Regions from separate parts of the Vibrio sp. 9-16B-A1 genome, predicted to be linked through region 4. Evidence: predicted binding sites of a transcription regulator. Region 4 holds the regulator's gene; each other region holds the start of a gene.

Region 1 (7,986 bases), on a different contig from region 4:
CGTGAGTGCGGCAAACGTACCATGGCGGTTCGCCTCGGCGCAGACAAAGCCAAGCTCTATCACCTGCTGCTGCTTGGTGGCGGTGGCCTGTCATTTGTCCTGTACCTGATGCTGGGACAGGCGCTCTCAGGCTGGGCCCTGCTGATGCTGCTGGCCCTCACCCTGCTGTTTAAACACGGCCACGCGGTCATGGCGGCAAACCGCCCGGTGGAGCTGGCGCCTATGATGCCGGTCATAGTCAAGTGCGCGCTGGTGACTAACTTGCTGTTCTCAATCGTGATCACCGGTCAAACTCTGATGACATAATTGCGCCTTGTCATTGCAATGACTTACCGGCGTTATATACTCGAAAAAGAACCTTGCAAAAGAAGATGATGCGTATGGAATACAACACCTCAGCGTTATGTGACATTTACCTGGACCAGGTGGATGTTGTCGAACCCATGTTCAGCAATTTTGGCGGCAGTGCCTCATTTGCCGGTCAGCTGACCACGGTGAAGTGCTTCGAAGACAACGGCCTGATCCGCTCTGTCCTTGAACAGGACGGACAGGGGCGCGTACTGCTGATCGATGGTGGGGGTTCCCTGCGCCGTGCTCTGATCGACGCCGAACTGGCTTCCCTGGCCGAAGAAAACGAGTGGGAAGGCATTGTGGTTTATGGCTGCGTACGCGAAGTCGACGAACTGGAAGACATGAACGTCGGCATTCAGGCGCTGGCGTCCATCCCGGTCGGTGCCGCTTCCCAGGAGATCGGTGAAGTGGATGTAGCGGTGAACTTTGGCGGCGTGACCTTCCTGCCGGAAGATTATCTGTATGCCGACAACACCGGCATTATTCTGTCTCAGGAGCCGCTCGATGCCGAAGCAGATGAAGAGCCTGAAGACGACGAAGAAGAGTATTCAGAAGATTAAAAAAAGGGAGCAGATGCTCCCTTTTTTATTTCCGACGGATGATTACTCAACTTCATCCATTTTGCCCAGCAGGTTGCGGATACGCTCCTGCCATGCAGTGTGTTCTTCGCGCATGCGCTGGTTCTGCTGCTCCAGCTCTTCGCGGTTACCCTTAAGCTCGTTCGCTTCGTTCGCCAGCTGCTCGTTCTGCTCTTTCAGCTCTTCCACTTCCATTTGCAGCAGGGCAATGGTGTCAACTGCGGTTTGAACTTTTGCTTCCAGTTTTTCTAGTACTTCTAATGACATTCGCGCCACCTGTCTGTTTGATTCGGTTGATGTGACTGCTGCCTGCTGACCGGAACACTCCGGACCGAGCTGCGGGTCAGCGTCACTGATTGCTATCCATTCTACTCAGCAAGCCCGCCGGACTCACGCCCAAAGTTTGCCTCAGCTGTCTATTTGGTTAAAAAAACTGCGATTTTGAGCAAATTTTGACAAATCAGTCCACTCTCGGCGGCATCAACCCAGTCCGGACAAGGGTTTACCAGAGGAAACTCCGCCAGCCGGCAAAAAAGCAAACGTTTACTCCAAACTGTGATAGAATCGCCGCGCTGTGTGTTTATTGAGCCCCGAAACGACGGGAAAAGCGCAGATAAAGCACAGGTACAGATATCGAAATTCCTCTTTCAAAAGTTTTTTGGAGTCAGCATGAAACGCGATTTGGCGATGGCATTTTCACGGGTAACAGAAGGTGCAGCACTAGCAGGATACAAATGGTTAGGACGTGGAGATAAAAACGCCGCTGACGGCGCTGCCGTTGAGGTGATGCGTTCACTGCTGAACAAAACTGACATTGAAGGCGAAATCGTGATCGGCGAAGGCGAAATCGATGACGCGCCTATGCTGTACATCGGCGAAAACGTTGGCCGTGGCGGCGATGCAGTAGACATCGCGGTAGACCCGATCGAAGGTACCCGCATGACGGCTATGGGCCAGTCTAACGCACTGGCCGTACTGGCCGCAGGCGAGAAAGGCAGCTTCCTGAAAGCGCCGGACATGTACATGGAAAAGCTGGTTGTTGGTCCGGGTGCCAAAGGCATTATCGACCTGAACAAACCACTGAAAGAGAACCTGGAAAATACCGCAAAAGCGCTGGGTAAATCTCTGGATACCCTGACAGTGATCACCCTGGCCAAGCCACGTCACGACGCTGTGATCGCAGAGATGCAGGCAATGGGCGTACGCGTATTTGCTGTGCCGGACGGTGACGTAGCAGCGTCTATCCTGACCTGTATGCCTGACAGTGAAGTCGACATGATGTACTGCATCGGCGGCGCGCCGGAAGGTGTGGTGTCTGCTGCGGTTATCCGCGCACTGGACGGCGACATGCACGGCCGTCTGCTGCCACGCCACGAAGTAAAAGGCGACACCGAAGAGAACCGTAAGATGGGCGATCTGGAGCTGTCACGCTGCGCAGAGATGGGCGTTGAAGCCGGTCTGGTTCTGAAGATGGAAGACATGGCCCGCAGCGATAACGTTGTTTTCTCGGCAACCGGTATCACCAAAGGTGACCTGCTGGAAGGCATCAGTCGTCAGGGCAATATTGCCACCACAGAAACCCTGCTGATCCGTGGCCGCTGCCGCACCATCCGCCGCATCAAGTCGACCCACTACCTTGAGCGTAAAGACCCGGAAGTACGCGACATCATTCTGTAATTCCACACAGAAGACGCTTTACCCCAAACGCGGCTCCGGCCGCGTTTTTTATTGCCCGGCAGCCTGGTTTTTATCAATAATTTGCTTTATTAAATCCATACTTCATAATAATAAAGAGACGAATAAATGAAGCAGTGACGCACCGGCAGGCAGGGGAAGTATGAAAACCACCGACCGAATTCTGGACAAAATCAAACGCGAAGGGCCACTGACCGCTAAAAAGCTGGCCGATGATCTGGCCATGACCACCATGGGTGCACGTCAGCACCTGCAGAGTCTGGAAGACGATGGCCTGCTGGCATTTGAAGATATCCGGGTTAAAGTCGGCCGCCCTACCCGTCACTGGCGCCTGACCGCCAAAGGCCACGCCTGCTTTACCGACCGCCACGGCGATCTGGCTATCCATGTCCTCGATGCAGTGGAACAACTCTACGGTAACGAAGCGCTGGAAAAAGTCGCCCGGGAACGGGAAATCAAAACCTTTCAAAACTACCAGCAGGCCCTTAAAGACTGCCACAGCCTGGAAGACAAACTCGAAGCCATCCGCGCCCTGCGCGACAGCGAAGGCTACATGGCTGAACTGAGCCAGAGCGGCTCGGACTACCTTCTGGTGGAAAACCACTGCCCTATCTGTAAAGCCGCAGAGCGCAGCCCAAGTCTGTGCCAGTCAGAGCTGAACATCTTCCGCCGCCTGCTCGGTGAACAGGCCGAAATCGAGCGCCAGGAACACATCGTAAAAGGCCAGCGCCGCTGCTGTTATCAGATCCGTCCCACACAGGGAGAATAATTCCTGATATTGCTCATACAGTTATGAGCAACTTCCACTTTCTCCCCCCCGCCAATACTCACCTGATGGCACGTTTCATTTTTAAGACAATATTGAGATCGGTCAATTATTGAGCAAATTATGAATTATGCTTACAGTGAAGTTCAGGAGATTTTTGCGGGGAGGGCCTATGGCACATGCGCAATACGATCAAACCTTGCCACCATTTGATGAGCTGGTTGAACTGGCTGAGAACGATCCGGCCGCTTTTGACGAGTTTCGTCAGCAGATGTGTGAAGAGATGATCACTTACGCTTCAGTGGAGATGCAGCCAAGGCTCAGAGCCCAGCAGACCCACATCGAGAGGGTGATCAGCTCATGCAAGAACCCGGTACATACCAATGTCACCCTGATGAACGAGCTGTCCGCTCAGATGGGCCGCTTCCGCTGCGCCCTGGAGGGAGATGTTGAGCCGGAACAGGATGCCACCGTGATCCCTTTCCGGCCCAGAAGTAACTAAACTCAGAAACAATCAGACCTGTGGCGGACCGTAACGGTTGTCCGCCTCATCTCCTTTCAGCAAACCACACTGAACAAAGATCCACGCCCCACATACCAGCGCCACCAGTGAAACCACCACCTGCACCATATCAGGCTGACCCATTTCTGCGCCCGGCATACCCGGCGGTACCATCACCCGGCCCAGGATCAGCGGAATATTGCACAACAGGAACCAGCTCGACTTACCCCGGTCATGCCAGCGTTTAGCGGTGATCGCCAGATCCGGCACCAGCAGCAGGCTGAGCAGAATAACGGTAATAATGCCGGCAAAGGCAGGAAACAGTTTGGCAATCCCAACCGACAGGCCCATCACACAGGCGTAATAAGCAATGTTCCAGATCCAGAAAACCTTACGGCCAACCCGGCCCTGAAAAGAAAATAACAGCGTTTTAATCGACATCTTTAAAATCCTGGCTCAATTGAGCACTCTCTGAAAACAGGCTTTATCCATGTCGCGGATATCCACCGTCAGGCTGTGCACCAGGGCTGCCTGATCCTGCAGTACCGCCATCAGCTGACGGGATAACTCCCGCTTCTGCTCTTCGCTGCGACCGGATAAAAGCTCAAAACTAACATGAATAAACTCAACGCTGTCTCCCCGCTCTCCCACCAGCCAGTGATGGCAGCGCAGCGCCCGGGATTTCACAGAAGCCACATCAAACAGGCCACTTTCGAGCACCGCCTGGTGCAGATCCTCAAGCAGCCCCTGTATATTGACCTTTTGCTCAACTGAGTTCGGGTATTCCATAACCAGATTAGGCATCTCTCTCTCCTTGACAACAAGATCCAGCGTTGGGCGTTTAACCTTAGCGCAAAACCCTGCTGAAACCGACGGCAGAACGGATAAATTGCCTGTTTGATCACGGACTCCGCCTTTAGCTGGTACCGGTTTGTAACCCGGAGTTTCATGATCTAGTCTGACCTTTACACAAGAAGCGTAAAAGACATGATACGAGTCATGTATTTGGCTTATTAATCTGTTATATTCTTTCGCATCAACGGAAGTTTTTTACATTAATCGTTATTAACTGGAGAATATCCTATGCGTCATCCTGTAGTTATGGGTAACTGGAAACTGAACGGCAGCAAAGCAATGGTTACTGAGCTGTTAAACGGACTTAACGCTGAACTTGAAGGCGTAAGCGGTGTAGACGTAGCAGTAGCTCCACCAGCACTGTACATCGACCTGGCTGAGCGTCTGATCAAAGAAGGCGACAGCAAAATCATCCTTGGCGCACAGAACACTGACGTGAACAACAGCGGCGCATACACAGGCGACATGTCTCCGGAAATGCTGAAAGACTTCGGCGCAAGCCACATCATCATCGGTCACTCTGAGCGTCGTGAATACCACGCTGAGTCTGACGAGTTCGTAGCTAAGAAATTCGCATTCCTGAAAGAGAACGGCCTGACTCCTGTTCTTTGTATCGGTGAATCTGAAGCTCAGAACGAAGCTGGCGAAACTGTTGCAGTATGTGCCCGTCAAATCGACGCAGTAATCAAAACTCAGGGCGTTGAAGCTCTGAACGGCGCAATCATCGCATACGAGCCAATCTGGGCTATCGGTACCGGTAAAGCTGCAACTGCTGAAGATGCACAGCGCATCCACGCGGCTATCCGTGCTCACATCGCTGAGCAGAACGAAGAAGTAGCGAAAAACGTTGTGATCCAGTACGGCGGTTCTGTTAAGCCAGAAAACGCAGCAGCATACTTCGCACAGCCAGACATCGACGGCGCACTGGTTGGCGGCGCAGCTCTGGACGCGAAAAGCTTCGCAGCTATCGCTAAAGCAGCAGCTGAAGCAAAAGCGTAATTTAAACGCTTAAAAATCTGAAAGGCCGGTTTATACCGGCCTTTTTTGTGCCCGCAGTCTGATAACGGAAAACTGCAGGTATAAAAAAACCGCTGAATATTCAGCGGTTTTTAAAAATTTACTCAGGGCTTAGAACAGCTCTTTCGCTACCTGGAACAGGTCATCACGCGCCGGGCGCTTCATGTTCTCGATGCAGTCGATGATATCGTGGTGAACCAGCTGCTCTTTCACGATACCTACACAGCGGCCACCCTGACCTTCCTGCAGCAGGTGAACCGCGTAGTTACCCATGCGGGATGCCAGAACGCGGTCAAACGCAGTCGGACGACCACCACGCTGGATGTGACCCAGTACGGTCGCGCGGGTTTCACGGCCGGTAGACGCTTCGATCTCTTTCGCCAGATCGTTTGCGTCCATCATCAGCTCAGTCAGAGCGATGATTGCATGCTTCTTACCTTTCGCGATGCCTTCCTGCAGGCTGTCGACCAGCTCCTCTTTGTTCAGGCCGGTTTCCGGAGTAATGATGTACTCACAACCACCTGCAATCGCAGACATCAGGGTCAGGTCACCACAGTGACGGCCCATGATCTCAACGATAGAGATACGCTGGTGAGAAGAAGAGGTGTCACGCAGACGGTCGATCGCATCGATAACCGTGTTCAGTGCAGTCAGGTAACCGATGGTGTAGTCAGTACCGGCGATATCGTTATCGATAGTGCCTGGCAGACCGATACATGGGTAACCCATCTCAGTCAGTTTCTTAGCGCCCATGTAAGAGCCGTCACCACCGATTACAACCAGGGCTTCGATGCCGTGTTTCTTCAGGTTTTCAATCGCTTTCTCGCGTACTTCCACTTCTTTGAACTCAGGGAAGCGGGCAGAGCCCAGGAAAGTACCGCCGCGGTTGATCACGTCTGATACGCTTGAACGATCCAGCTTCTCGATACGGTCTTCGTAAAGACCCAGGTAGCCGTCGTAGATACCGTAAACTTCCAGACCTTCTGAAAGTGCCGTGCGCACAACGCCACGTACCGCTGCGTTCATACCAGGTGCGTCACCGCCACTTGTCAAAACACCAATCTTCTTAATCATGGTCACCCTCTAATAATTGGGAATCAAAACATCAATTTTTATGCCATTCATGGCGAAATCTTTTTATGTTCCAGCGGTGCATCCTTCACTTCGCTCACACCAATACACCACTGGGTTGAAACTTTCTTACTTCTGAAAGAGTATTACAATTATGCCTGCAAACTTTGTTGATTCATATCACTATCAAATAGAGTTTATGTCATTTTAACAAAAGATAGCGAATTGTTTACTCTTTCGCGCCGGCCTGCATAAAGTCAGCCCTGCTCTGGGGTTACTCTTCCCAGTCGGGCTTCTGATCCTGCTCGCGGGAGGTGGTCAGAACCACCGATAACGGATCCTGATGAATCAGCACATCCGCATGGGGGAAGCGCGCCAAAAGTGCGTCTTCAACCTGATCGGAAATCCGGTGGGCCTCAATCAGCGGGATGGTATCTGCCAGTTCAAGGTGCAGCTGAATAAAACGGACCGGTCCCGACATCCGGGTACGCAGCTGATGCACCCCCAGCACTCCTTCCACGTCCAGACTCAGGGTACGGATCTCTTCCAGCTCTTCATCCGGCAGCCTGCGGTCAAGCAGGGACTGCACCGCTTCTTTAACCATTTTGACCGCGCTGTAGAGAATAAACAGGCCAATCCCCACCGCGAATACCGCATCGGCCTGAGTCAGACCATACCAGGTCAGCCCCAGCGCGACCATGATCGCCACGTTCATGTAAAGGTCAGACTGGTAATGCAGCGAGTCCGCCGCAATCGCCTGGCTGCCGGTCCGGCGCACCACGTACTTCTGGAAGCTGACCAGCGCACCGGTCACCACAATGGCAAACATACTGACGTAGATACCCAGCTCCGGGGTTTGTAGTTCGTGCGGGCGGAAGAAACGGTCTACCCCGTTCAGAATAAGAAATACCGCCGAGCCGGAGATAAACATCGCCTGAGCCAGCGCCGCCAGCGATTCGGCTTTGCCGTGACCAAAGGTATGGTCCTTGTCGGCCGGTTGCAGGGCGTAACGCAGCGCCAGCAGGTTAACCCCGGAGGCCGCGATATCAAGAAAAGAGTCGATCAGGGAAGCCAGCAGACTGACCGAGCCGGTCATCCACCAGGTGATCACTTTCACCACCAGCAACATGGTAGCAGTTCCGGTGGCCAGC
Region 2 (7,986 bases), on a different contig from region 4:
TGAAAAGCTCTTTATACAGAGTTTTCAAATCAGGTTCGGGCAATACTACCGGACCTGAGCGGTATTGCAATACAAAGTTAATGCTTATTTACACTTTGCCAGATATAGCGCTCACCGCACACAATGCAACCAGTTACACTTACTGGCGCACCCGTGAATACCGCCTTTTTTAAGTTCCAAAGTCAGGGAAGTGTCATTTTTATGATATACACACAACAATATATAAGTATTTACCAGAGGAAATATTGTATTCTTTATTTTCGCTGTTATGATTAAAGCGTTAACAAAATAATTAAACAGGATTTGTCATGTCAGATATTACTAAGACTCTGCTGAATATTCGCAGCCTGCGTGCTTTTGCCCGCGATGTAGATTTCTCAACTCTTGAGGAAATGCTGGAAAAATTAACTTTAGTTGTTGAAGAGCGTCGTGAAGCTGCTGAAGCAGAAGAAGCTGCAAAAGCAGAGCGCGAAGCTAAACTGGCTGAATATGCCGATATGATTGCTAAAGAAGGTATTGCACTGGAAGACCTGATTGCAGCAATGTCTGGCGAAGGCAAAGCAAAAACCAAGAAAAAACGTGAACCACGTCCGGCTAAATACGAGTACACCGTAGATGGCGAAAGAAAAACCTGGACTGGTCAGGGCCGTACACCTTCTGCAATTCAGGCAGAGCTGGACAACGGTGCAAACCTGGAAGATTTCCTAATCAAATAGTTTATATTTGTTTAATTAATAAAAAAGAGCGCATAAGCGCTCTTTTTTTATATCTTCCGGTTCTGATTATCTTTCCCAGTATGCCTCTTCCAGACTGTCTTCTCTTTCCGGCAGGCCACGGGACAGACGCGGAGAGTGCTGAACCAGCACTTCATAGCTCGCACGGTTAGAATACTTACATACCTGAGAGAATGAAGAATAAGTCAGGAATGACTGCTGGTGCTTGCTTGAATTTGGCACATTATCTTTGTGATAACGGTTTGCGGCCATATCATGCAAAAGAGCAGACAGTGCAGCATCACCCGCACCATTGGTGTTCTTGATCTTCTCCGGGCCACCCATATAAGGCGCGATATGTGAGTAAACCTTAATAGGATTATCCACATAGTCTTTCTTTGCCGGACGGCTGAACTCATACTGGTTAAACTCAGCAATCGCACCAGGCAGAAGTGGCAGACTGGTCTGACGCTTCACGCTGTCTTCAGTGTAACCAGCCATATACAGACCTACAGGGCCAGCAGTACACAATACCAGGTCTACCCACTCCAGCGCCTTGTCAGCGGCCAGCAGAGGGTCATCCTCGCCAGTCAGGGCCTGAGCCTCATCTTCGTTCATCGCAACCACTGAAATATGATCGTTCAGGAACTGCTGCCAGTATTCCGGATCATCCTGAATCACGTATTTGGTGCCCAGGGTCAGAACAACAGGAACATCGTGTTTCTTCGCGTATTCGATCGCCTGCATGGTGGCTTCCGGCATTGGGTCACCATCTTTGCAGCGCACCAGGTAAGCTGTCAGAACCAAAGCAGAAGCTTTTTTAAAGATGTGCTCAGGAATATTATCCGGGTGAAGCTGGTTCATCTGACCTTCGCTGATCGCAAAGGTGCGCTCACCGTCTTCACTGATAAGGGCAAAACAGCGGCCAATCGCACCGTTCACACCCTGAAGGTGGTTCAGATCCATGCGGCTTGATGTGTTACACAGGTAACGGTAGCCATAGCTGCCAATCTGAATATCGCTGCTCATTACGCCCAGCAGGATAGATTTGTCATCAGCCAGAACCGAATAATTGTGCAGCGTGTTACCAATAGTACCGCCTGCATACTCATTGGTTACCAGGTTTTCTTCTTTCAGTTCCGAATAAAGCGCCTCTGCGGTCTGGTCATCAATAACCAAAGAATGTCCCTTACTTAAACCGAATTTGGCAATAAACTCATCCGTTACCTTAGCTTCGATATCCACCAGAGTCTGGTCAATACCAACAATATGAGTGCGCGACATTTTTTTGCTGGTCTGAGCCTGGCTCACCAGCGGATCGCGGGCATGAACGGGGAAATAGTGCTTGGATTTGCGTTGACCGGGAAATTTCATAGTATCGTTAAACTGTAAGGAGACATGTCGGGACGGAGATTTTAGCCTGCCAGCCAATCCCCAGCAATATAGCCAAGGATAGCAAACGTTTGCCCCAAAAAAAAAGAAGAGACGAGAAGCGGGAAGCGGGATTTAGAGAGGCGGGAAGACCAGACAGAGCACGCCGGCTCTGTCTGATTAAGCAATTATTCCTGGTCGATGACCCATTTGCGGAAGGCTTTTTTGTCTTCAGCTGAGGCTTTCAGGTACCAGGCTTTCAGCTGTTCCAGTGCCTGAGGGTGAGGCTGTTTGGTTTTGGCTGCGGCTTTTTGTTGTGTTTTTTGTTTTTTGGCTGGTTTGGTTTTGGCCGGGGCTACAGCTTCGGAAGCTGATACCGCAACGGCTGCTACACCGAGGTCGATGTTGTTTTGCGCATTGTATTCAGCCAACAGTTTTTCGGTTTCGTAATAAGGCATGAAGCCTTCTTTGCCTTTTAACTTATCACTTTGGTGCTCAACGGCTTTTCCATCGGCTGTCAGGCGCCAACTTGGGTTACCCTTAAATACCTGTTCAGCGTGGATTACGCTGTACACTTTTGGATGATTAACCTTAATATCATTAACACCAGCACTGAAAGTAATGACGTATGGCGCAGAGGTGAACCGTGCATCCCCTCCCCCTTTTCCAACTGACTTATCCATTTCAACCACAATTTGGTTAAGCCCGGATTTCAACTTGGCTGGTTTCATCTTGCTGTCAGCCTCAACACCATTAACGAACAAAAGGCTAACGCCATTAGCAGGAACTATATCCGCTGCTGATATACCAAAACTAACCAAAACACCCGCAACTAATGAAGCAAAACATGTCTTCAAGTTCATACCTCTACCCCGTTCAACACATAGCCAATAATTTAAACATTGCTGCGCTAAAGAACCAGAACTCCATATTACAGCCTTCTGGTGAACTCTGTCGCAATAAAAAAGCCACCCATAAGGTGGCTTTACAATCAGTTACTTCTAACAACTCAGATTAGAATTCAGCTTTAATACCGATACCGTAACCCATATCAGTGTTGTCTTTGCTGTTGTCACCGATCTCTACGTATGCAGTAGTAGAAGGAGCAATCGTGTAACCTGCATTCAGGAACCAAGTGTTGAAGTCGTTGTCACCTTTCTCATCTACGCGGCTGAATGCACCAGCGAATTTCCATGCATTCATAGTGTAGTCTGCTGCAAGAGCGTAAGTCTTAGCATTAGCATCTGCTTCTTTCAGGTCGCCACTGTAAACTGCAGCTTGCAGGTTCAGGTTTTCAACGCCAGAGTAAGTAGCTTCCAGAGCAAGAAGAGTCAGCTTCTCATCATTTGTGTTAGCAGCTTCATCAATCTTAGACTGACCAGCAAATGCGCGAACATCGAAATCAGCTACACGGTAGCCAATTTTTGCATCAAGGTGAGTACCATCTTCGCCCTTAAGGCCAGTGTTAGACTTATGTTTGTTCTGAATCGCACCCAGACCGAAGTAGAAATCACCTTTGTCCAGATCGTAACGCACTGCTTCATGGCCGCCGAAACCAGCGTCTTTGAAGAACTTGGTGATACCGAACAGGTAATCAGAACCAATACCAGCATCATCCAGTTGAGTGTCCAGTTTACCAATTTTCAGAGAGCCAAACTGGTCGTTGTAGAAACCAACGTAAACATTACCAACTTTAAAAGTGCCAGTTTGACCTGGGTTATTTTTATCGTTGTCAGCGCCAGAGAACTCGTAGTAGAAACCTACCTGAGTTGCGTCATCCATTGCGTAACGGGTATCGAAACCGAAGTCAGCATCATCGATTTTTTGCTTCAGTTTTTCTTCGTTGCCGATAGCCTGAACGTACTGGACTTCGATGTCACCTTTCATGTTTACGGTAACGCCGTCTTTGTTGTACAGCTCGATACCTGCGTTAGCGGTACCAGCTACTGCCATAACTGCTAGAGCTACTAGAGTCTTTTTCATAATAATCCACTGCCTTTTCTTAGATGGGAATTCCGTTTCGGTTCCCTATATATTTTTTTGTGTTTAGTTGGAACCGATTCGAACATCTGGTGTCAAAGCCGATTCCGCTAAATTCGAAGTTAAGATTGCAAGATAAATCCCGGGCTGTCAAATTGATAAAAAAACACAAATCAAAAAACCTCAAACCTTGCAAATCAATAACTTACATTAACCAGCAACAAATTTAGAGCAAAATCACACCATATATTAGTAAAAAATTGAGTTCTGAAGTTTTTATTTTTTCAGCATATAAATTTATACGCAAGCTCATGAGGCATTAATGACAGCACAATCATCCATTACAAAAACATTAACTGACAGATAATCTCGCTCAAACATTACCCCCTCCCTAACCTCCTGATGGTTCAGTTTTTTTTTGTGATTAAGATCCAGCTTTACCCAAAAACCATCTCTTTTGCGTACTATAGGCGGGGATTTTGGGTTTGTGCTACAATCCCGCGGTCAAAATTTGAGGCAGCCAATGCTTAGTCAACACGTACAAAAATCCATCCGTAACAGCTACCAAAATCTGCAACATCAACTGGACAACTTTATCCCCCGCCGGGCACAAAACTATCTGGTTGCCGAAATCGCAAAAACCCTGGGCGGCGAATATCACGATAAAAACCGCATTCTGGTTGCAGAAGCCGGTACCGGCATTGGTAAATCTCTCGCCTATCTGATGAGCAGCATTCCGTTTGCGCGACATAACAATAAGAAGGTAGTGATCGCGACCGCTACTGTGGCGTTGCAGGAGCAGTTGGTGAACAAAGACCTGCCTCTTTTCCGCCGTATCAGCGATCAGCCTTTCAGTTTCACCATTGCCAAAGGCCGCCAGCGCTACTGCTGCGCAGAAAAGCTGGCGCAGGCCAGCGGAACGGCAGGCGGTGAACAACTGGCGATGTTTGAGAAAAAGCCCACCACCAAAGAAGTGGATCTGCTTAAACGCATGCACCGTGCATACAGTGAAAACAAATGGGATGGCGAACGTGACAGCTGGCCAACGACCATTGCCGACAATATATGGCAGCTGATCACCAGTGACAAGCACAGCTGTAATGCTACGTTGCCTGCTCACCGCGACTGCCCGCTGCAAAAAGCGCGCAACCAGATTGAAAAAAGTGATGTGATTATTGCCAACCACAGCCTGGTGATGTCCGATGCCGAGCTGGGCGGCGGTATTATCCTGCCGGAGCCAGAAAACAGCATCTATATCTTTGACGAAGCGCACCACCTGCCGCTGGTTGCCCGTGACCACGCTTCGGCCTCTGCCAGCCTGAAAGGTGCAGCGGCCTGGCTTGAGGCACTCAACCAGTCCACTACAAAGCTGGCAAACCTTGCCGATGAAAAGCGCGTCCAGCGCTTCAGAAATGAGCTTCAGGATGCCATCCAGATGCTGGTACCTGGCCTTGGCCAGCTGGCTAAACAGTTTGACCCGGCCGCATTCAAAGAAGGCGTGTATCGTTTTGAGCACGGTGAGCTGCCGGAATGGCTGAGTAACGAATCTGCCGAACTAAAGAGCGCCAGCAGTAAAGGCGCTCAGGCGATCGCCAAAATTGCAGACCTGATCAGTGAAAGGATAAAAGAGGGGCAAATCGCCGCCCGACTGGCAGAGCCCGCGCTCGCGGAAGCAGGCTTTTTCATCCAACGCTTTGAGAACCTCGCCAAAGTATGGGAGCTGATGGCCCAGCCAAATCGTGACAAAGGTGCCCCGCTCGCCCGTTGGATCGCCACCAACCCGGACCGCGAGGGCGACTTTATTGTTTCCGTCTCGCCGCTTGAAGTCGGCTGGCAGCTCGACCAGCAGCTGTGGAGCCGCTGCTGCGGCGCCGTTATGGTTTCAGCGACTATGCGCGCCCTCAACTCATTCAGCTTTTTCTGTCGTCAGGTCGGCCTGAGTGACAGACCTGAAGACGGTGTTAAGTTCCTGGCTCTGGCATCGCCATTCGACTACGCCGGTCAGGCCGAACTCTATGTTCCAAGACTGCAGTACGAACCGACCGCCAAACCTTTTACCGGCGAGCTGGCCAAAACACTGCCTTCATTAATAAAAGAGGGCAAAGCCAACCTGGTGCTGTTTGCTTCATACTGGCAAATGCGCGAAGTGGCCGAACAACTGACAGGTACTGCGGCCAAATCTGGCTGGAACCTGCAGCTTCAGGGTGAGACTTCGCGCACAGAAATCCTAAAAAAACATAAATCCCTGTGTAAAAAAGGCGACACCAGTGTGCTTTTTGGAACCGGCAGCTTTTCTGAAGGACTCGATTTGCCGGGCAATCTGCTGGAGAACCTGGTGATCACCAAAATTCCGTTTGCAGTGCCGACTTCACCGGTAGAAGAAGCGCATGCTGAGTATGTGGAAAGCCGGGGTGGTAATCCTTTTATGCAGATCACCGTGCCCGAAGCGAGCAAAAAGCTGATACAGTCTGTCGGACGGTTGCTGCGTAAAGAAGAGGATTCTGGTAGAGTCGTGCTCTTAGACCGTCGGATTATCACCAAACGTTATGGGAAGGCGCTGCTCGATGCCCTGCCTCCTTTCAAACGCAACATCGAATATTAAAAGAATATGGAATTTATCGAACCGGCCATGCTGATTGTTCTGGCACTGGTCGCTTTTGCTGCCGGATTTATTGACGCGGTTGCCGGTGGCGGCGGGATGCTGACCGTCCCTGCACTGCTCTCCCTTGGCCTGCCTCCTCATATTGCTCTAGGCACCAATAAACTGGCCGCGACGTTCGCCTCTTCAACGGCGGCCTTTACCTACTATAAAAAGCGCCTGTTTCAGCCTGCCTTCTGGTACCGCTGTTTCTTTGCCACTCTGACGGGGGCGATTCTGGGTACCCTGGCGGTCGATGCCATCAGCACCGACTGGCTGGAAAAAGTCCTGCCTCTGGTGATCCTGCTGGCTGCGGTTTATACCCTGTTCAACAAGGCACCTGCAGACCAGGGGCATGAGATCGAAACCGACTGCCCACGCTTTCCTAAAAAACAGTGGCTGCAGGGCCTGAGCCTGGGTTTTTATGATGGTGTAGCCGGCCCCGGCACCGGCGCATTCTGGACCGTCAGCAGCATGGTGCTTTACCGGGTGAACATCCTGCTGGCCTCCGGTCTTGCCAAAGCGATGAACTTCACCAGTAACCTGACCTCACTGGTTACCTTTGCCATACTGGGACATATTAACTGGGTACTTGGCCTGACCATGGGGGTATGCCTGATGGCTGGCGCTTTTGTTGGTGCTCACTCTGCAATCAGATTTGGTGCCAAATTTATCCGTCCGGTGTTTGTCACAGTGGTGATGATCCTGGCCGTCAAACTGGCGTATGATGCCTGGATAGTGAACCTATGAAATCTCTTTCAAGCGTATCTTCCAAACTCGAGCAACTGGCGCACCAGGCCGCCCAGCTTGACCGGCAGCGCGGGGAGCACCACCAGCCTCTGTTTGATGAGCGGCTGTTTCATTGCCGGGCAAGACTGTTGGTTCCCTGCGTAGAAGAAGCCAAAGCTACCCTGAGCTCTATAGAACGTGAGCAGCAAAGCGGCAGACTGACCGCTCCCCGGGCAGAGCACCTGACGTCACTGCTGCTGGCCCAGCTCGAAGCGCTGTCACGCGAGCTTTCAACGGCCAAAATCAGAAAGAATGAGATTAAGCACAGCAGTCACTTTCGCAAGCCGATTAATCAGCTCTATCAGGAACTGGCTCAGCACAATGAATGGGAAAGACGACTGAGAGAGTTGGTGCACGAAAAACAGGTGGCGCTCGATAATGCCCCACCACACATGAAAGCCCAGGCGCAACAGGCTTTGCTGGCGACGGAACAGCGCCTCAGCCGATGCCAGCAGGCAAGAACAAAAATTGAAAACCAGATCCACTACCGGGAAA
Region 3 (7,986 bases), on a different contig from region 4:
GGCCGTGGCCAACCCGCAGGCTGGTATTGCTGCCATCACGGCGACTCAGGCCGGTGCTATTCAGGGACAAATCAATTACACCCGTTCCAATGAGAAAGAAGCTGACCGCTTCGGTATTGTTACTCTGGCCAAAGCTGGGTTTGACCCACACGCCATGCCACGCTTTTTCGGCCGACTGGCCGATGAGTTCCGCTACGCCAGTAAGCCACCGCCAATGCTGTTGACCCACCCCCTGCCGGAAGACCGGATCACCGACTCCCGCGCCAGGGCACAAAGCTACCCGCCGTGGCGGCTTGGACCGTCGGTTGAGTTCCACCTGGCCAAAGCCCGGGTCGTTGCCCGTCACGCCGGACTGGAAAGCGAAGCTGCACGTGACTGGATGGAGCGTAAACTGAAAAAAGCCTCCAAAGAACTGGCGCCCACCTACCGCTACGGTATGGCGCTGACTTATCTGGATACCAAACAGCTCGATAAAGCAGAAACGATTCTGACCGAACTGCTGGCTTCTGACCCGCGTAATGACTTCTACCTCGATGCCATGTCAGATCTTTACCTGTACAAAAAAGAGTTCGATAAAGGCATCAGCATGCTGGAAAAAGCGCTGGACAAAAAACCTGGCAATCCGGTACTGACCATCAACTACGCCAACCTGCTGGTTGAAAGCGATCAGTCCAGAAAAGCGATTCAGACCCTGCAGCGCTACACCCATGACCACCCGGAAGACATCAACGGCTGGTCAATTCTGGCTCAGGCCTGGCAGCAGAGCGGTGTTCAGGATGAAGAGCTGGCGGCAAGGGGCGAGATTTACGCCCTGCGTGCCAACTGGGGCCATGCAATTAAAAACTACAGTCAGGCCAGTCAGATGGCTGAGCTTGGCAGCCTGAAACAGGCCAGATACGACGCGCGGGTGGATCAGCTCAGCATCCAGCGCGACCGGTTTATGGCCCTGCAGAACTAAACAAAGATAAAAACTAGGAGAAAGTCATGTCTGTTGTGATTTACCACAACCCCCGCTGTTCCAAAAGCCGCCAAACCCTGGCGCTGCTGGAAGAAAAAGGCATTACACCGGAAGTTATCCGCTACCTGGAGACTCCACTGACCACTGCCCAGCTTAAAAGTGTGTTTGAACTGCTGGGTTTCGATAATGTGCGTCAGATGATGCGGGTCAAAGAAGCGGAATACAAAGAGCAGGGTCTGGCGGATGCCAGTGATGAGCAGCTGTTTGATGCTATGGTTGCTACACCAAAACTGATCGAACGTCCGGTGGTTATCAGTAATGGTACGGCCCGCCTTGGCCGTCCGCCAGAGCAGGTACTCGATATTCTATGAGTTGTACCCTGCTGGTGCTCTACTACAGCCGTCACGGGGCGACGCAGGCACTGGCCCGGCAAATCGCCCGTGGCATTGAATCGGTGGAAGGCTGCCAGGCCCGGTTGCGGACCGTAGCCGGATTTGAACCAGGCGACGAACCTGATGAACTCATCGCTGGCCCGGACGACCTTCGCGAGTGTGATGGTCTGGCGCTCGGCAGCCCGGTCTGGTTTGGCAATATGGCCGCCCCAATGAAACACTTCTGGGACCAGACCAGCCCCCAGTGGCTGGCGGGTGACCTTATCGACAAACCTGCTGCGGTTTTCACCTCATCTTCTACCCTGCATGGCGGACAGGAGTCCACCCTGCACAGCATGATGCTGCCCCTGTTCCATCATGGCATGATGGTGATGGGCATCCCCTATTCCGAGCCAGCCCTGCATACTACCCGGGCTGGTGGCAGTCCTTACGGTGCTGGTCATGTCACTCCCGGCAAACTGAGCACTCAAAGCGAATCCGGACAGCTTGCCTTTGCCCTTGGGCAACGACTGGCTCGCTGCGCATTAAAAGTTAAGGAGTAACTATGAACCGGCTTTCAACACGATACCGCTATCTGGCCCTGACCGGAAATCTGGCCCTGCTGGCCTGGGTGATGCTGTGGCAGGCGGAGCTTTCTCCCCACCCGCACCTGAACCCATGGACCCTGGCGATCGCCTGGAGTATCCCGCTACTGCTGCCCCTGCCGGGCATTCTCGCAGGACGGGCCTATACCCACGCCTGGGCCAACTTCGTGTTGATGATCTACTTCCTCCACTCCCTGACGCTGCTTTACGTGGATGAAGGCGAGCGCTGGCTGGCTGCGGTGGAGCTGGTGCTGGTATCACTGGCCTTTACCGGTAACACCCTTTATGCCAGATACCGGGGTCAGGAACTGGGCCTGAAGCTGAAGAAACTGTCTGAAACCGAAAAGCAGGAAAAAGAACGGTTCGGAAAATCCGATTAAACAAAAAAACAGCGGCCTGGGCCGCTGTTTCTCCACTCAGTTACATCAGGCGATTCTGAACTGACGAATAATATCCTGCATACCCGCCGCCAGCTGGCTCAGCTCGACGCACGCCTGCGCCGTCTGCTGCGAACCGGTGGCTACTTCGGCAGAAAACTGATTGATCTGTTCAACATTGCGCTGCAACTCTTCGGTCACCGAATTCTGCTCACTGCAGGCACTGGCAATCTGAATGTTCATATTTGCGATGTCGTGGACTGATGACCCGATCTGATTGATGCTGTGGCCTGCTTTTTCTGTCTGCTCCACACAGCTGTTGATTAACTCACAACTATTGGTAGTCGCCTCCACGGCACGTTTGGCGCGGGACTGGAGCTGCTCAATAATCGTGACGATCTCTTCCGTCGACGACTGAGTCTTACCGGCAAGAGCACGAACTTCGTCGGCCACCACTGCAAAACCACGTCCCTGCTCACCAGCACGCGCAGCTTCAATCGCCGCATTCAGCGCCAGAAGGTTAGTCTGCTCTGCGATGTTCTGAATGACATCCACCACAACGCTTATGTTGCCAGAGTCCTGCTCAAGTTCAGCAACCATCGTGCCTGTCTCTTCAATCACCGTTTGGGCTTTCTGAATCGTAGAGATACTGCTTTGCACAACTCCCGAACCATTTTCTGCATCACCGGACGCACTGCTCGCCGACGTCGATGCATCTTCTGTACTGTTCGCCACTTCGTTGACCGTTGCCTGCATCTGATTCATCGCTGTCGCCACCAGGTTCAGCTGATTTTGCTGCTCATGCATTCCCTGAGAAGTCTGTTCAGAGACCGCGCTCACTTCCTCAATAGACGCCGCAAGCTGAGTGGCAGAACTGGAGATTTGTTCAACGATCTGTTGCAGTTTGGACTGCATCGCCACACAGGCATCGGCCAGTGAGCCCAGCTCGTCATTATGAATCTGATTGCGCTGAAGCTTATGAGTCAGATCACCACCAGCGATACTGCGAGCCATCGCTATTACCAAATCAAGAGGGTTGCAAATCTGACGGCTCAGGATGGCTCCCATCACCAGCATAAACACGATCTGGCCTGCGATACCGGCGAAGCTGTAGTAAATAGCCTGATCCACCCGTGAATCAATACGCTGCTGATCTTCATCAATATAAGTCTGATTTAGCTCACCAAGCTCCTGCAGGGCATCAAGCACCGCGCTGTAAGTATCAAAGCTGCCCAGAACGATCTCATTGGCTTTCACTACATTACGCTGTTCAATGGCCTGTTCAAAACCGTGGCTTTTCGTCAGAAACGCACTCCACGCCTGCTCTGTTTTTTCAAAAGCGGCCCGGTCACGATCATCCCAAAGCCCCTCACGGTACTCATCCAGCTGGCCCTGAACCTCACGCCCGACTTTGCGGATCCCTTCCAGCCAGTTCATCAGCTCCGGATGCTCCATGTTTGGCAACAAAGAGAACTGATCTTTACGCATCACAATAATATTCAGCTGGGTATTCTTAACTAGCATAACACTCGGCACGGTTTCAGCTGCAAACTCATCAAAAGAGGCTTTGATCTGATTAATGTGAGAGACCAAAAACAGGATCTGCAGAACGATAGCAATACCTATCACGCCAAAAACAATCGCGAACTTTTTCCTTATGCTTATATCTTTAATATTCATTTGGTAACTGCCTAAGATTTTACACTGTAAGCTTTGCCCCCAATTGGGCTGAGCAAACACGTTGAAATTGGGACAAAAGCCACCATTAGCTGGTATCACCCTATATCAGGTATGAACGGTGGCTGAGGGAAGTTTTATAGCTTATTTGCAAGACGTCTTATCAACCGGAATTATAAAGATCCGAAGAATGATTAGATATGAACACACTAGCACTTGCAACCAAATGATATTCAACTCAGATAATTAACATCTACTGTATAATGATTTCAACATATATTATTTACACAAATAATAAATCCATTACCAAGCCCACAAAGTCATAATAATTAGCTTTCTCTTAATGAGAGCACGGTGATATTTGAGTACTGGTCGACGAATACACTATATTGCGCCAATAAAAAAAGCCTTCGCATATATTCAGCGAAGGCTTTGAAAGCAAAAATAAATAAAATTTATCTCAGCCACTCATACAGCAGTTCCGGCTGAACCGGCTCTGTCTGCTGTGGCTGTGGTTCTGTCAGCACTTCTGTACCCTCTGTTGCCTGCAACGCCTCACCTGACTCAGGAGGAAGCGTCGTCTCTGGCGCGACTTCTTCTGCCGGCTCCGGCATCCACTGGGCTTCGATCGCTTTCAGCTGATTAAAGTTACCCAGCTCACGCTCAAAGTCTGCCTGAGGAGCCAGCAGGTGGATACGGAACTGCACGCTGTTACCCTGGATTTTTATCACGTCTACGGAAGCGACCGAGTTCAGCCCTTTCAGCAGGGACTCCAGACCAAAGAAATCATTGGCATTGTTCACTTCCACAAAACGGGCCATCACGCTCTGGGTTGAGGTATCAGAGACTTTCACCGCGCTTTTGTCTGCATAGTGATTGGTGACTTCATCCACCACCTGCTCGAACGCAGTGACCAGCGCGCCGGACGCCTGTCCGGTCAGTGGCGTTGCCTGCTCGCTGGCAATACGCTCTGGTTTTTGATCATAGAGTGTCCAGCGTACTGAACTGCTGCTCTGGCGGTGCTGTACCCGCAAAACCAGAACGGCATCTACCGGGTAGCGACTGCTGGCCTGACTCAAAGGCGCTACAAAACCGCCCCACAGATCCGGCGCGGAAATCGAGGTCACGTCTTCAATATCACCGACCGGAATAGTCAACGGCAGGCCACGTTGCTCAGCCAGTTGCCGCAGCGATGCTACTGAACGCAAACCGGCCTGCTCCCAGGCAATCTGACGCTGGTAGCGGTCTTCTTCCACCATCCACACCAGAATATTGGCACGCACCGGTGACCAGTATGGCAGTCCTGCCTGAGTCAGCAGAGACTGAACCTGACGGGAGTTGAAGCTGAGTTTCAGGCTCGGCTGACCATCGTGCTGACTGCTGCTGATCTGAGTCAGATACTGACCACTGTTACGCAGTGCCTTGCCCACCACCGGGTTCTCTTTTACCTGCTGTGAGCCGGATGCTTTCACCAGCACCTGCTCAAGACCTTCGCTCTGCGCCAGGGTCTCGGCATTCTTCTCATCGCTCAAAACAATTTCGGTTGAGAAAACATCCACTTTGGTCATCGCATACCCTGGCATCGCCAGCGCACACAACAACCCGGCCAAAACTCGCTTCATAAAACGCTTACCTCTTGTAATTGAACCTCTGATGATAAGCAAGTATCCAGGCAGGGGCAAGTAAAGCGGCGCGTACCCGACCAGCTTTAACACCTGGCTGACCTGCACCAAAAGAGGTGGTACTAACAAAAACCGTCCCTGGTTTTCATCCGCTTCATTCATGTTCAGAACCTGCCCACAAAAGCAGCAGCTCTGACAAAGAGTGAGGGCCAGGCTCCCATTTTCTTGATCTATATCTAATGCGCAAACGATTGCCGGGTGATAGAATCCTGCGAATTTTGTTTACAAGAAATGGAAAAGCCCAATGTCCCAAATACTGCAAGGTACCCAAATGCTGTTTGTCGCGTTTGGTGCTCTGGTTCTGGTCCCACTGCTGACCGGCCTTGACCCCAGCGTAGCTCTGTTCGGTGCCGGTGTCGGTACCCTGTTATTTCAGCTCATTACCCGTCGCAGCGTCCCTATCTTCCTCGCTTCCTCTTTCGCTTTTATTGCTCCTATTATGTATGGCGTACAGGCGTGGGGCGTTGCTTCCACCATGGGCGGCCTGATGGCAGCCGGTATGGTATACGTGCTGCTGGGTGCAGTGATTAAAGCCAAAGGCGTAGCGGTTATCCATAAACTGCTGCCGCCAGTGGTCGTCGGTCCTGTAATTATGGTGATCGGTCTGGGCCTGGCGCCGGTTGCGGTCAACATGGCACTGGGTAAAACCGGTGACGGTGCCGTACAGCTGGTTGACGGTAACGCAGCGCTGATCATTGCCTGCGCGTCACTGGCAACCACTATCGCCATCAGCGTCTTTGCCAAAGGGTACTTAAAGCTGCTGCCTATTTTTGGCGGTATCTGCGTCGGCTACGGCCTGAGCCTGGCGTATGGCGTGGTTGATTTCACCCCGGTTGAGCAGGCAGCCTGGCTGGGCCTGCCAAACTTCACTTTCCCGGAGTTTAACATCAATGCCATACTGTTCATGATCCCGGTAGCCATCGCTCCTGCCGTTGAACACGTTGGCGATATGCTGGCGATTTCCAACGTAACCGGCAAAGACTACCTGAAAAAACCAGGCCTGCACCGCACCATTACCGGTGACGGGGTGGCAACCATGGCAGCTTCAATGCTGGGCGCGCCGCCAAATACCACTTATTCAGAAGTGACCGGTGCGGTAATGCTGACCAAAGCATTTAACCCGGTGATCATGACCTGGGCTGCGGTAACTGCGATTGTACTGGCACTGGTTGGCAAACTGGGCGCTCTGCTGCAAACCATTCCGGTACCGGTGATGGGCGGCATTATGATCCTGCTGTTTGGCTCTATCGCGACCGTTGGCCTGAACACGCTTATTAAGAACAATGTCGACCTGCACAAATCACGTAACCTGGTGATCGTGGCGGTAACCCTGGTATTTGGTATCGGCGGCATGGCATTTGGCATCGGCGACTTCAGCCTGCAGGGCGTCAGCCTTTGCGGTATCGTGGCTATCGCACTCAACCTCATCCTGCCGGATGACCTGGGTGAAAACCATGTGGTTGATAATGCGCAGATGGAAGAGGATAAAGCGTAAAAGACAGGTACTGGGTCACCCGGTCCTGGGTTTCTGGGGTGAAATTCCCCATAACCCAGGACCCAGCAGCAAAGCGCTCCCAGGACCGGAAAAACAAAAAGGGAAGCAACAGCTTCCCTTTTTCATTCATACATAAATAAAGCGAAAAATGTTCGCTTACTTAGTACCAAAGATCTTATCACCCGCGTCACCCAGACCCGGTACGATGTAGCCTTTGTCGTTCAGCTTCTCATCGATCGCTGCAGTGTACATCTCTACATCCGGGTGTGCTTTTTCCAGCGCTTCGATACCTTCAGGAGCTGCAACCAGAACCAGCACTTTAATGTGCTGACAGCCTTTCTCTTTCAGCAGGTCGATAGTAGCGATCATCGAACCACCAGTCGCCAGCATAGGGTCAACAACCAGAGCGATACGCTCATCGATGTTAGACGCCAGTTTGTTGAAGTAAGGAACCGGCTCCAGGGTCTCTTCGTCACGGTAGATACCTACCACGCTGATACGTGCGCTTGGCATGTGCTCAAGTACACCGTCCATCATACCCAGACCAGCACGCAGAATTGGCACTACGGTCACTTTTTTACCTTTGATCTGGTCAACTTCAACCGGGCCGTTCCAGCCATCAATGGTTACGCGCTCGGTTTCAAAATCCGCAGTCGCTTCATAAGTTAACAGGCTGCCTACTTCTGTAGCCAGTTCGCGAAAGCGCTTGGTGCTGATGTCCCCTTCACGCATCAAACCGATTTTGTGTTTAACCAGAGGATGCTTCACTTCAACAACTTTCATTTCCAACTCCGACATATTTTAAATAAACCGCCAGAGTA
Region 4 (7,986 bases):
GCCCCCTCGCTAAAAGCATAAGGATGAATGCTGCTTCAGCTCCCCTCCCTGTATTTTTAGCCCGGTCGCTCACACTGATGTGAATTACATTATAAATATGGAGATATAAAATGGCTGGTGTTCTAGGTATGATTCTTGCTGGAGGTGAAGGTTCACGTCTGCGTCCTCTGACAGAATCCCGTAGTAAGCCCTCGGTTCCGTTCGGCGGTAGCTACCGTCTGATCGACTTTGCTCTGAACAACTTCGTAAACGCAGACCTGATGCGCATCTACGTTTTGACTCAGTTCAAATCCCAATCCCTCTACCTGCACATGAAAAAAGGCTGGAACCTGTCTGGTATCACCGATCGTTTCATCGATCCGGTCCCTGCACAGATGCGTGATGGTAAGCGCTGGTATGAAGGTACAGCAGATGCGATTTACCAAAACATTCGTTTCATTGAACTGGCAAACCCGGATCAGGTAGCGATCTTCGGCTCTGACCATATCTACAAAATGGATATCCGTCAGATGCTGGACTTCCACAAGCGTATGGAAGCCAAGCTGACCGTATCTGCGATTCGTATGCCACTGTCTGAGGCGTCTCAGTTCGGTGTTATCGAAGTAGATTCAACCGGTAAGATGATCGGTTTTGAAGAGAAGCCTGCAAATCCAAAATCTATCCCGGGTTCTCCTGAGGAAGCACTGGTTTCAATGGGTAACTACATCTTCGAATCTGACGCTCTGTGTAAAGAGCTGCGCGAAGATGCAGAGCTGGAAAACTCCAGCCACGACTTCGGTAAAGACATCATTCCTAAGATGTTCCCGGAAGGTGACGTGTACGTGTACGACTTCTCAACCAATAAGATCAGTGGTGAGAAAGATACCACTTACTGGCGTGATGTAGGTACGATTGACTCGTACTGGGCGGCGCACATGGATCTGCTTGAGCACGATCCTGACTTCTCCCTGTACAACCGCAGCTGGCAGCTGCACACATACTACCCGCCTCTGCCACCTGCAACTTTTGTGGATGTAAATGACCGCAAAGTGAAAGTAACTGACAGCCTGATCTCTGGCGGCAGCTACGTTCAGGGTTCTGAAATCTACAAGTCAGTGCTGGGTTACCGCAGTAACGTTGCTGCCGGTTCTGTCATCAGCGAATCGATTCTGCTGGGTGATACCAAGATTGGTGCGGGTTGTAAGATCCGTCGCGCTATTATCGACAAGAATGTTGAAATTGCACCAGGTACTGTTATCGGTGAAGATCTTGAGCTGGATGCGCAGCGCTTCCACGTCTCACCAGACGGTATCGTTGTGATCAGTAAAGGAACAAAAGTTGGATTCTAAACTAAATATTTGGTTTACAGTTTCCGAAGCAGAAGGACTGGTAAAAAGTGGTGGCTTGGCCGATGTGGCCAAGGCACTGCCGAAAGCCCTTCAAAACATTGGCCACGAAGTGGCCATTGTTCTTCCTGCTTATCAGAAACTACCAGGAAAAACAGAAGCGGAAGTTGTCCTCTCTGCAGAGCTGGATTACTGGCCGCACATTCGCTACCAGGTTCGTAAACTGGCGCTTGATGGCGTAACGGTTTACGCAGTGGAGTGTGATAAGTACTTCGATCGTCCTGAGCTTTACGCAGAAGCGAACAAAGCGTATGCGGATAATGGCGAGCGCTTTGGCTTCTTTGCTTCAGCGGCGCTGGATATGCTCCCGAAACTGGGTGTTCACCCGGATATCATTCATGCCAATGACTGGCATACCGGCCTTGTCCCATTCCTGCTTAAAACCCGTTATGCGCACGATGAGCGTTACACAGGTATTAAGAGTGTCCTGACGGTTCACAACGCCATCTTCAAAGGTATTTACTCGTACCGCGAGCTGGAAATCATCCCTGAGCTCAACCTGTCTGGTATGGGACACCTTCAGTATGGTCACGACCATATCAGCATGCTGCGTGCGGGCGTTCATTTTGCCGATAAGGTCAACGCGGTCAGCCCGAACTACGCGTCAGAGCTGATGACAGCGCTGGGTTCGCACGGCATGGTGGATGACTTTGTTCACCGCAGCGCCGATCTGTACGGCATCCTCAATGGCTGTGATTACAGCGAGTGGAGCCCGGAGAACGACAAGCACATCGCGGCAAACTACCGCGTTGAGCAGAAGAGCATGATCGCCGGTAAGGCGAAAAACAAACGCGCGCTTCAGAAAGAAACCGGCCTGCCGGAAGTGAAGAAGCCGATGTTTGGCATGGTTTGCCGCCTGACTCACCAGAAAGGTTTTCATTACCTGCTGCCAATCCTGGATAAGTTCCTCCACAACGATGTGCAGCTGGTTATCGTGGGTACCGGTGAACCGGAAGTGGCTGAGAAACTGCACGCAATTGCGGCGCGTTTCCCGGAGAAGTTTGCTTTTGTTGAAGCCTACAACAACCGCCTGGCGCACCTCGTAGAAGCGGGCAGTGAGTTCTTCATTATGCCGTCTGAGTTCGAGGCCTGTGGCCTTAACCAGATCTACAGCATGGCTTATGGCACTCTGCCAATTGTCCGTGCTGTTGGTGGCCTGAAGGATACTGTGACCGATTACGATCAGAATCCGGAAGATGCGACTGGTTTCTGCTTCGAAGAGCCGGAGCCGTATGCTCTGCTGGCGACTCTGCAGCGCGCACTGATCCTGAGCCTCCAGAGCCCGGAGACGATGCGTAAAGTTCAGCTCAATGCGATGAAGAAAGACTTCAGCTGGGAGCTGGCTGCAGAGGAATACCTGGTGATGTATCGCGCAGCAATAACCGGTCAACAGCATTAATGATTGCCATGTTAAGTAATTCAAGCCTCCTGAGTGGGGGCTTTTTTACGTTTGTTTACGGTGTTTTGCCACCGTTAGAGTACTTTGACTACTTTTTCTGTGCTAATCTTCACTGCAAAAAGTATGCTATTTACTAATTCATCACCAGAAGCTTTTTATGGCCGCCGACCTGTTATTTCATAGAACGTATCCTCATCCAACCAGCGACCAGTGGGTAGTCTTTGTCCACGGGGCGGGCGGCAGTTCGTCCATCTGGTTTAAGCAGATCAAAGCCTATCGTCAGCATTTCAATCTGGTGCTGGTGGATTTGCGCGGTCATGGCCGCTCCAATTCAAATCAGCTTCTCAAAGACATTATCTCCAGTGAGTATACGTTTAAGGACGTGTCGCAGGACGTACTGAAGGTGCTTGACCACCTTAAGATCCAGTCGGCGCACTTTGTCGGCATGTCCCTTGGTACCATTATCGTCCGTAATCTTGCCGAGATTGCCTCTGAGAGGGTGAAAAGCATGGTGCTGGGCGGCGCGGTTACCCGTTTTAATACCCGCTCTCAGGTGCTGGTTAAGCTGGGAGACTGGAGCAAGCACTTTATCCCTTATATGTGGCTCTACAGCCTGTTCGCGTTTATTGTGATGCCGCAGCGCAGTCAGCGGGAATCGAGGCACATGTTTATCCGCGAAGCGAAGAAGCTGTGTCAGAAGGAGTTTAAACGCTGGTACACCCTGGCGGCAGAGGTAAACCCTCTGATGCGCTATTTCAAAGACCGTGACCTCTCTATTCCAACCCTGTACCTGATGGGGGAGAGGGATTACATGTTCATCCAGCCGGTGAAAGAGATGGTGAAAGTGCACCAGGAGAGCACGCTTGTGGAAATTCCTGGCTGTGGTCACGTCTGTAACGTGGAAAAGCCGGATGAGTTTAACCAGACTTCGATTGATTTTATTCGTCAGCACGCCTGAGTTCTCTACTCAGGCTAACATTTAAAGACTCTTGCCGCACTTCCAGCATACTCCAAACTGCGCTTCAATCTCCTCCTGGCACTCCGGACAGCGCCAGGGTTGCCCCGGATTCACATTACTCATTCTGTGCTGTTCTATCAGTCCGCTGGCCTGCTTAAACTGCTCAGGTCTGAACAGCCAGATATACGGTTCGCTGTCTGAGCCGAATGGCAGCTCTCCCTGCAGCCCGAACAGCCCCTCACCCCGCACTTCAGCATCTATGCCATGGGTTTTCAGCATCTCACACAGGATATGAGCCTCAGGCGGTGTGGAAGCGTGACACAGCTTCATGAACGCCCCTCAGATGTGCCGTCCGGTACGCTGCGAAACCTTGCCATCAGCCATTTCACTGCGACCGGGAAGATCCCCAGCAGGGCGAATGAGCCCAGTACCGCAGGGGAAGCGATACCTGAAAGCGATTCTATCTGAGCCAGCTGAGTACCGGCGTTGACGTACACTGCGGTGCCAGGCAGCATGCCTATCTGACTGATGAGATAGAAACGGCCGGCAGAGATAGGGGTCAGGCCCATCACCAGATTAATCAGAAAAAACGGGAAAACCGGGATAAGCCGCAGGGAGAAGAGATAAAACGCGCCGTCGCGCTCAATGCCCTGATTGATGGTGGTCAGCTTACTGCCAAAGCGCTGCTGGACCCAGTCACGCAGCAGGTAGCGGCTGCTGAGAAATGCCAGGGTTGCACCAAGGGTGCTGGCGAAAGAGACCAGCAGCAGGCCGTTGGTAAAGCCAAACAGGGCGGCAGCCAGCAGGGTAACCACGGTAGCGCCGGGAATGGAAAGCGCGGTCACCGCAACGTATAAAAGAAAGTAGCCACCAAAGGCTAACAAAAAGTTTTGTTCAATAAAGCCCGCCAGCGCCGCCTGCTGCGTTTTGGCGTTTTCCAGAGTCAGCAGGGGACCAAACTGATAACCCAGCCCCACAATAGCGGCTAACAGTACGATTCCGATAACGACCTTTTTGTTCATCTCAATATTCCGTTTTTATGTCTCTTAGAATTATGACAGGGAAACAGTGAGATTTCTTTCAGATATAAAGAGTTTCATTGTGGTGGCCGGTAAAGCCCGTAAACTGCGTACCACGTACCACGTACCACGTACCACGTACCACGTACCACGTACCACGTACCACGTACCGCGCAACCAAAAACACCGGCATCAAGCCGGTGTTTGTTCACGTTAAATTTTTAGCCCACCTGACTGAGCAGTTCATCACGCCGGGCCTGTGGAATAACAGACCAGTGACTGCCGCGGATCGCTCCCTCAAGCGCCCATAACAGTTCTACGCCCACTTTGCCTGAATGGCTTTGCTGGATGGCTTTATATGCGCCTGCTGCACCCTGATTTTGCAGCTCTTCCACACTGCAGATACCGGCTTTTTTAAGCATTCGTTCGGTACCAAGGCGAAGATTAGGCAGATCTTTCAGACGGTCAGGTTTGGCCTGAGCCTGCTGCTCTTTCTCCTGGCGGGCAATTTCGAGTGCGTGGGTGGCTTCTTCAATGATGATGTTCGGTGTCTGCCACATTGCCTCTGGCAGGGCGAAGTATTTGGTGACCACGGGGAAGCCGCGTTTTTTGTAAATGTAAGGTTCGAAGCCGGCCAGTTTGAAATCTTTTGCTTTCTGGTTGTCAGCGCGGATGAAAAGGGTATCGCCAACCACCAGTGCAAACATTACGTCGTCCGCGAAGACGCCGAAGCCTCCGAACATTGAACGGGATTTAATAGTTCCCAGACTCTCGAAGAGTCTCAGCGAGTTTTTTAGAGTAGGTTTGTTCATGCTGTATGTCCCGGTTTAGAAGTTCCGCCACTAAATTCAGGTCCGAGCATTTGAGCAAATCGATGCATGACTGATAGCGCGAGCTCGCGCTGGTGTGCATATTTGCCATCGGCAACCCCGCTACCATCCCAGTCCCTGACACGTCTCAGTTACTGGATTAGGCCGGTGGCTTTGCGTCCCACCCTTTCAGGTGGTTTGCCCTGTGCGTGACATCAGTTCAGGTTTTCATTTGAAATCGTATTTCGGAGAAAGCCTGATATAAAAAATAATAGTGAAAAAGCGGAATTAACATCACACTCGTCTGCATTTAGTGTGACATTGATCCAAATAAAAGCACGCGTTATGCGTGCTTTGTTTCATTATGCTGCCTTATCCAAGGCGTTTAACTGACTTACGTTCAACCAGCTCAGGTTGCATCTCGAACACGCGGCGCTCATGTTCTTTATCTTTGATGCGCTGCAGCAGCAGCTCGAATGCTGTTTTACCCACACGGCGTTTAGGCTGGTGGATGGTCGTCAGTGGTGGCGAGAAGTACGCCGACAGGTCCATGTTATCGTAACCGATCACGGAAACATCATCAGGGACGCGTAAGCCTTTTTCCTGAAGGCGGCTGATAAGACCCAGCGCCATGGTGTCATTGAAGCAGAACACAGCGGTCGGACGTTTGTCCATCGCCAGGATTTGCTCTGCTGCCATGACAGCAGTATCACATTCGAAGTTACCTTCAATGATGTTCTTCTCTTCGAATGGCAGACCGGCTTCTTCCATTGCGCGTTTGTAACCGGCGATACGCTCTTTACAGATCGCTTTCTCAAACTGACCAGACAGACACATAATGTCTTTGTGGCCGTTTTTGATCAGATAACTGGTCGCCAGGTAGCCACCTTCTTCTGAGTTATCGATGATCTTATCGGCACCTGAACTTTCAGGGCCCCAGTCCATGATAACTTTAGGGATGTCCGCGTGAGCATCAAGCATTTCACGCAGCTCTTCGGTCAGGTCAGAACACATCACCAGGATGCCGTCGACACGTTTTTCTGCCAGCATGCGGATATAGTCGCGCTGCTTTTCGTAGATACCGCCTGTATTACACAGGATCAGGGTGTAGCCCTGGCGGTAACAGTAGCTTTCCACACCATCAACCACTTCCGAGAAAAACGGGTTGGTTGACTGGGTGACCAGCATACCGATAGTACGGGTAGTATTACATTTCAGACTGCGCGCTACGGCACTCGGAGCATAGTTTAGCTCTTTTACTGCCTGCAGCACTTTTTCCTGCGTTGCTTCAGCAACAAAGCGGGTTTTGTTAATCACGTGCGAGACTGTGGTGGTGGACACCCCAGCTAAACGCGCAACATCTTTAATTGTGGCCATATATTTGTTCCTGTTTCTGCCGTATGGGCGCTTTTATCAGTTCTGCCGCAGGGGAAAAGGCCATACTGCGGTCAGAAAAGTTGGCGTGAAAAGCGAACCTGGCTGAAAACATATCTGTTAAAAAACAAAAAACCGCTAACTAACAGCGGCTTACCTTGCTTTCCAAATGGTTTATCATATTTTATCGTTTGCGGTCACAATTCTAGACTCATAATTGAGACCTGACAATCATAAATATGTCATTTTGCCGCGTTTCCATCACACAAATTAATTTTTCTTAACGCCAGCTAAAAAGGTCTGGCAGGCCTATTCGCCCGCCAGGTAGTGTCCGTCCAGGATCAGGAAGTCATGCAAAAGCGACGCTACCGCGGCATAAAAACCAAACTCGTCAAACTGCTGACATTTTTGCTTAAACTGAGGAACCCAGCTCAGCAGGTACTCATCAATGAAGGCTTTCTGTTCCAGGAGCGATGCTTCGAACTTCTCCGGTTTTTCACACTCGTTGGAGCGGATGATGAGGTTACCCAAAAAATCGAGCTCAACGGCCAGGTGATCCGCCGGTTCGTTGAAGCCTTCCTGCATTGAAATGCCTTTTTCCTGCATCAGTTCTTCCATCTGCCGGGCAGGCTCATCATTGAGCAGGCCGCTTTTGCCAATGTACATCGAGGCATAGGGCAGGGCGGCGTTTTTGTCAGTGGTCAGGAACAGACCACAAAAGTCAGCGGCCAGTTCGATCATGGCATCTTCTCTGTCCTGCAGACGGTTAAGGGCATCAACCAGGGCGGTAGTGGACGCTTTCAGCTGCTCTGTTTCACCCAGGCCGCTGATGAAGCTGCGGATCTCAGGGGTGTGATAGGTCGCCAGCTCTTTTTCATTGATCTCCCTGGCAAAGAGGCTGGACAGCCACCAGTATATTTCGGCACGCTTTTCGTTAAACAGCTTGCTCTCTTGCATGTCGGGTACTCCGTAAACTATTGATGTGGCGATTGTATCGCATATATATGAACAGCATCCGGTCGGGTTATGTAAGAAAAAGTGT

Evidence for each region. Region 4 encodes PurR, which represses purine synthesis genes. Its sites were predicted from a motif close to TNANGNAAACGTTTNCNTNA; they were not measured.
Region 1: a site for PurR is predicted at 1,461-1,480, ahead of glpX (class II fructose-bisphosphatase). Genes of this name have one in related genera too.
Region 2: a site for PurR is predicted at 2,165-2,184, ahead of ACVB80_RS13065 (inosine/guanosine kinase). Genes of this name have one in related genera too.
Region 3: a site for PurR is predicted at 5,850-5,869, ahead of ACVB80_RS19870 (uracil-xanthine permease family protein). Genes of this name have one in related genera too.

The regions. Positions count from the first base shown of each region.
Region 1 is NZ_JBSDZD010000017.1:29,641-37,626, reverse strand. Features, by position in the region: gene ACVB80_RS21295 (1,4-dihydroxy-2-naphthoate polyprenyltransferase) at 1-306, shown strand, start outside; gene rraA (ribonuclease E activity regulator RraA) at 381-911, shown strand; gene zapB (cell division protein ZapB) at 954-1,196, opposite strand; gene glpX (class II fructose-bisphosphatase) at 1,599-2,606, shown strand; gene ACVB80_RS21275 (helix-turn-helix transcriptional regulator) at 2,767-3,393, shown strand; gene ACVB80_RS21270 (DUF3135 domain-containing protein) at 3,563-3,892, shown strand; gene ACVB80_RS21265 (DUF805 domain-containing protein) at 3,905-4,333, opposite strand; gene ACVB80_RS21260 (5-carboxymethyl-2-hydroxymuconate Delta-isomerase) at 4,349-4,696, opposite strand; gene tpiA (triose-phosphate isomerase) at 4,976-5,746, shown strand; gene pfkA (6-phosphofructokinase) at 5,876-6,838, opposite strand; gene fieF (CDF family cation-efflux transporter FieF) at 7,110-7,986, opposite strand, start outside.
Region 2 is NZ_JBSDZD010000007.1:112,447-120,432, reverse strand. Features, by position in the region: lysine riboswitch at 1-5, opposite strand, end outside; gene ACVB80_RS13070 (H-NS family histone-like protein) at 309-716, shown strand; gene ACVB80_RS13065 (inosine/guanosine kinase) at 783-2,087, opposite strand; gene ACVB80_RS13060 (DUF2057 family protein) at 2,273-2,947, opposite strand; gene ACVB80_RS13055 (porin) at 3,099-4,067, opposite strand; gene dinG (ATP-dependent DNA helicase DinG) at 4,588-6,666, shown strand; gene ACVB80_RS13045 (sulfite exporter TauE/SafE family protein) at 6,673-7,452, shown strand; gene ACVB80_RS13040 (primosomal replication protein) at 7,449-7,986, shown strand, end outside.
Region 3 is NZ_JBSDZD010000014.1:100,419-108,404, forward strand. Features, by position in the region: gene bepA (beta-barrel assembly-enhancing protease) at 1-958, shown strand, start outside; gene arsC (arsenate reductase (glutaredoxin)) at 985-1,329, shown strand; gene ACVB80_RS19850 (flavodoxin family protein) at 1,326-1,892, shown strand; gene ACVB80_RS19855 (DUF2069 domain-containing protein) at 1,895-2,314, shown strand; gene ACVB80_RS19860 (methyl-accepting chemotaxis protein) at 2,360-3,991, opposite strand; gene ACVB80_RS19865 (DUF2066 domain-containing protein) at 4,444-5,610, opposite strand; gene ACVB80_RS19870 (uracil-xanthine permease family protein) at 5,915-7,165, shown strand; gene upp (uracil phosphoribosyltransferase) at 7,322-7,948, opposite strand.
Region 4 is NZ_JBSDZD010000002.1:214,085-222,070, reverse strand. Features, by position in the region: gene glgC (glucose-1-phosphate adenylyltransferase) at 111-1,328, shown strand; gene glgA (glycogen synthase GlgA) at 1,318-2,784, shown strand; gene ACVB80_RS04700 (alpha/beta fold hydrolase) at 2,942-3,742, shown strand; gene ACVB80_RS04695 (DUF2007 domain-containing protein) at 3,764-4,072, opposite strand; gene ACVB80_RS04690 (TVP38/TMEM64 family protein) at 4,069-4,764, opposite strand; gene ACVB80_RS04685 (TfoX/Sxy family DNA transformation protein) at 4,983-5,573, opposite strand; cyclic di-GMP riboswitch class I at 5,681-5,783, opposite strand; gene purR (HTH-type transcriptional repressor PurR) at 5,943-6,947, opposite strand; gene torD (molecular chaperone TorD) at 7,254-7,901, opposite strand.